Regions from separate parts of the Exiguobacterium sp. ZWU0009 genome, predicted to be linked through region 1. Evidence: predicted binding sites of a transcription regulator. Region 1 holds the regulator's gene; the other holds the start of a gene.
What was found. Region 1 encodes LexA, which represses DNA repair genes until DNA is damaged. Its sites were predicted from a motif close to CGAACATATGTTCG; they were not measured.
Positions count from the first base shown of each region.

Region 1 (2,211 bases):
AAAACACCTCATTCTGCTTGCAAGCAAGCAAAAGAGGTGTTACCGACGACGTTTTTTTCTTTTTTTAGGTCGAAACCAACTGCTGGAATAATCTAGTAGGATATGAATCGTACTTGCCACCATGATACCGACGACGAATGCAGGCAAGGAAGCGAACCACGAATCAATCGTAGCAGAATCAAGAACCTGAAAATATAGACTTAAAAATAGTAGCGGAATCAGAATCGCAGCACTGTAAAGAAGCCGGATGATGTCTCCGATGATCAGTCCATGTGACCAGATCGATCGGTGAGGCATGATCTTGACATACGGCATCCACAAGACTCGAAATGGTCCAAAGCGATAATACGGTTCTGACTTTAAATCGAGGTCGGGTGACAACCAAAGAGTACCAACAGCGATGCCAATGGCGGTCGGTAACCAATCGGTTTGTTGCGTTGCGACCGAATACGCAACGTAACCCGTCAGTGCGACGGTATTGACGGTATCATGTACATTTCCTGAAGGCATGAAAAAAGACCAGTCGTAACTGGTCCCTCCGTCAATGAATCGTCCGATACACGCCGATTACCTTACCAAGAATGGAGACATTATCGAAATACATCGGATCCATCGAGTCATTTTCTGGTTGTAGACGTACCTGTTGATCTTCTAAGAAGAACCGTTTCACCGTCGCTTCGCTATCTTCGGTCATAGCTACGACGATTTCTCCGTTTTCTGCTGTGTTTTGTTGGCGCACGATGACACGATCGCCGTCAAGAATACCTGCGTTAATCATCGATTCACCATCGATCGTTAACATGAAGACCGTTTCGTTTCCTACATAATGTGCAGGGAGTGGGAACTGTTCTTCGATGTTTTCAATCGCTGTAATCGGAAGACCCGCTGTGACTTTCCCGATGACGGGAACATGGACGATGGCTTCCGTGATTTCTTCAGGCTTATCAAGCAATATCTCAATCGCACGTGGTTTCGTCGGGTCACGGCGAATCATTCCCCGTTTCTCGAGTCGATCCAAATGACCGTGTACCGTCGAGCTAGACGCGAGTCCGACTGCTTCTCCGATTTCACGAACTGATGGTGGATACCCCTTCAGTTTCACTTCAGAGACGATGTAGTCGAGAATCTCTTGTTGGCGCTTAGACATTTTCCGCATACGAATTGCCACCTCTTTCTGGATTGAAGTTTGAAATGTAAGAATATATGTTTCTAGATTCACTATAACATAGAACAAATGAGCGTACAAACAATTGTTCGACATTTTGTGTTGACCGAACACGGGTTCTGTGTTTATTATGAGTTATGCGAACAATTGTTCCGCGAACATTTATTCTAAATCATTCATTTCATATTTGGAGGGATTCATGATGATTCATACGATTCGTACTCATGCTTTTTCAATTCTCTTCTATGCATTAAGTATTGCCTTCGTGATCTTTTTACTCACACCACGCCCGGATGAAAAGGTAGCGCAACTGATGACCGCTTCCGTTACGGTCGATGAGAACGCTACAGTCGAACAAATTGCTGAAGTCTACAATGATGGTTCGATGTCAGATGAAGAATACGTCAACTGGTTGATCAAAAATAATGATGTCGAGACAAAACACGTCATCTCAAAAAGCAAAATCGTTGTACCAATCGCACAACAATGACAAAATGGAAAAGTTGTGAAAGAACGAACAGGGATGTGAGGTACGATGAAGGTCGTGATTTATTGTCGGGTGTCGACCGAAAAAGAAGCACAAGATAGTTCGATTGAACGCCAACGGATGGAGCTTTCCAAGGTCGCGTCTCAAAAGGGTTTTGATGTCATAGACATCGTCTCTGAAAAAGAGAGTGGATATGACGTTGATCGGGAAGGAATGCTGACGGTTCTTGACCATGTGACACGTGATGCGGTAGATGCGGTACTCGTGACAGATGACACACGAATTGGTCGGGGGAATGCGAAAATCGCTATTTTGCACACGTTTAAGAAGCACGGTGTTCGGTTGATGACACTTGATTCCGATGGAGAATACCAGCTTGCGGATGCAGAAGCAATGGTCCTTGAGATTGTCTCACTGGTGGAAGAATATCAACGGAAACTGCATAACGCAAAAATTGCGCGCGGCATGCGGCGAGCTGTTGAACAAGGCTTTCGCCCGGAACGAAATCTGAATCGCCAAGGAGAGAACTCTGGGCGTAGTCGAAAGGACGTACCGATCG
Region 1 covers NZ_CP018057.1:1,175,529-1,177,739, forward strand. The annotation lists gene L985_RS05990 (metal-binding protein) at 40-510, opposite strand; gene lexA (transcriptional repressor LexA) at 542-1,156, opposite strand; gene yneA (cell division suppressor protein YneA) at 1,368-1,655, shown strand; gene L985_RS06005 (YneB family resolvase-like protein) at 1,701-2,211, shown strand, end outside.

Region 2 (2,211 bases), 710 kb from region 1:
GAGGCGAATCGTTCCTTTTCCGTAGCGGAGGTTGACGACATCCATTGCTTTTAATAACCGTCGTCGTTTCCAGAGCCGCGCATTATCCTCGAACAAAGACAACTGTAAGGTGCCTTGATCGGCAGTCAAATGCCCCACTGCGACGGATAAAAAACGAACAGGTTCTCCGTCGAGCCAATTCGGTTCGAATAATTGTAAGACGTGACGCAGAATGATTCGTTCATCGGATGTCGGATAAGGCAACCGCACTTGACGGGAGAAACCACTTCGGACGACGTTTCGAGAATAGCGGACGCCGATGTGAACGGTCCAGCCGACTTGATTCGAAAAGCGACAACGTGCGGCAACATCCTGCACGAGTTCATTGAGCACATTCCGAATGCGTTCGAACTGATAATAGTCCTGCATTAAGGTCACACCGTGTCCGATCGTCCGTTGAGGGGCTTTCTCGAACAGATGACGAGGCGCAAGAAGTGTCGGTGACGCGTCAAGACCCCAAGCGTGGTGCCATAGTTCGGCACCGATGACACCGAATCGTTCGTGCAACTCTTCGACAGGGCGCATGGCAAGATCACCGATTGTTTCAATCCCCATCATCTGCAGATGTTGTTCCATACGGTGTCCGACCCCCCACATCTTCCGAATCGGAAAATCATGAAGACGTCGTGCGACGTCGGCATATCCACATCGCGCGATGCCTTCTTTTTTCCCGATTAAATCAAGGGTCAGTTTCGCGATGACGTTATTTGGACCAATCCCGATCCGGACGTGGATGCCGGTCTGTTTCAGGATCGCTTCTTTAATTTTGAGGGCAGCTTGCAGGTCGGAACCAAATAGGCGATCGGTTCCGGTCATGTCAATGAAGCTTTCGTCAATCGAATAGACGCGGATCGCTTCAGGTGGGGCGAATTGGTGCAGGACATCAAGGACACGAATTGACGTCTTCATATAAGCGAGCATGCGTGGTTCGACAAGTTGAATCGTGCGACGAACAGCGTATGGCAATTGCTCGATTTCATATAGTCGACCGGCTGTCTTGATTCCTAGTGCTTTTAAGGCAGGGGTGGCAGCGAGAATGACGGATCCGCTTCGCTTTAAATCGGAGACGACCGCTAGGCGTGTCGTCAAGGGAGGGAGATTGCGATACTGGCATTCACAGCTGGCGTAGAAGGACACACTGTCGACGCAAAAAATCCGTTTATCTTGTGGTAAAACGACGGAAGGAAACATCTGAATCACTCCTTTACATAAAAGAACGTATGTTCTTATTTTGGTTTCCTTGACTATAGCATGGTCTCAAAGTGTCTCAAAATAAAAACTGTTGGAAAAAGGGGAATTCGAACGACTTTCCCTCATATAAAAGAAGTTTGATACACTAAGGGTGAGAAAAAAGGGGGAACCTTCATTGAAAGAGACCAATATCCGTTTACCAGAATTACCGAAAACGCTTCAGCTAGAGACCTTCGATCAAGTCGAAATCGATGACCCGTATCTGAAAGGAGCGCGTTATGAGAAAGAGTCGATGCCAAGTGAACTGACAGAACGTATCGATGCCTATCAAGTGTGTTTTCAAAATGTCTCGTTCGCGAATCTCACCTTTGACCGTGGCTCGTTCGAAGATATCCATTTTGAGCAGTGTGACTTAACGGGATGTCACTTCCAAGAAACTCGTTTTCACCGTGTATCCTTCGTCGGATGCCGGATGACGGGTGTTCAGTTCGAAGATTGTACGCTGGACCATTTGACGATTCAGGAAGGACTTGCGGATTACGCACAGTTCATTCGCAGTACGGTCCGTCACCAACACTGGAGCGAAACGACGATGAAAGAAGCGCAGTTCTTCGAAGTGAAACCGACCCAGTGGAAACTCGAAGCGGTCCGGCTTACCGATAGCCAGTGGATTGAAACACCGTTAAAAGGTCTCGATCTCCGGCAGACGGAACTCTCTGGTATTACGATTGATCCGCGATTTTTACCGGGTGCTGTCATTACGGAAGAACAGGCAGTCGCCTTTGCTCGATTATTAGGGTTGGTCATTCCATAAAAAAAAGTCTCTTTTCGATGGATTTCGAAAAGAGACTTTTTGTTTGTTCTTAAAATGACATCGTTTCGCCATCCTCTGGAATGAGGAAATGGGCAGAGAGATGGAAAGCAGTTAAAAAGTCAGCAATCATATCACGTCGCAAGAGACAGTGGTTGACGGACTCGAGG
Region 2 covers NZ_CP018057.1:464,325-466,535, forward strand. The annotation lists gene L985_RS02480 (Y-family DNA polymerase) at 1-1,230, opposite strand, end outside; gene L985_RS02485 (pentapeptide repeat-containing protein) at 1,406-2,044, shown strand; gene L985_RS02490 (MBL fold metallo-hydrolase) at 2,094-2,211, opposite strand, start outside.
Region 2: the regulator LexA is predicted to act here: its motif matches at 1,253-1,266, upstream of L985_RS02480 (Y-family DNA polymerase).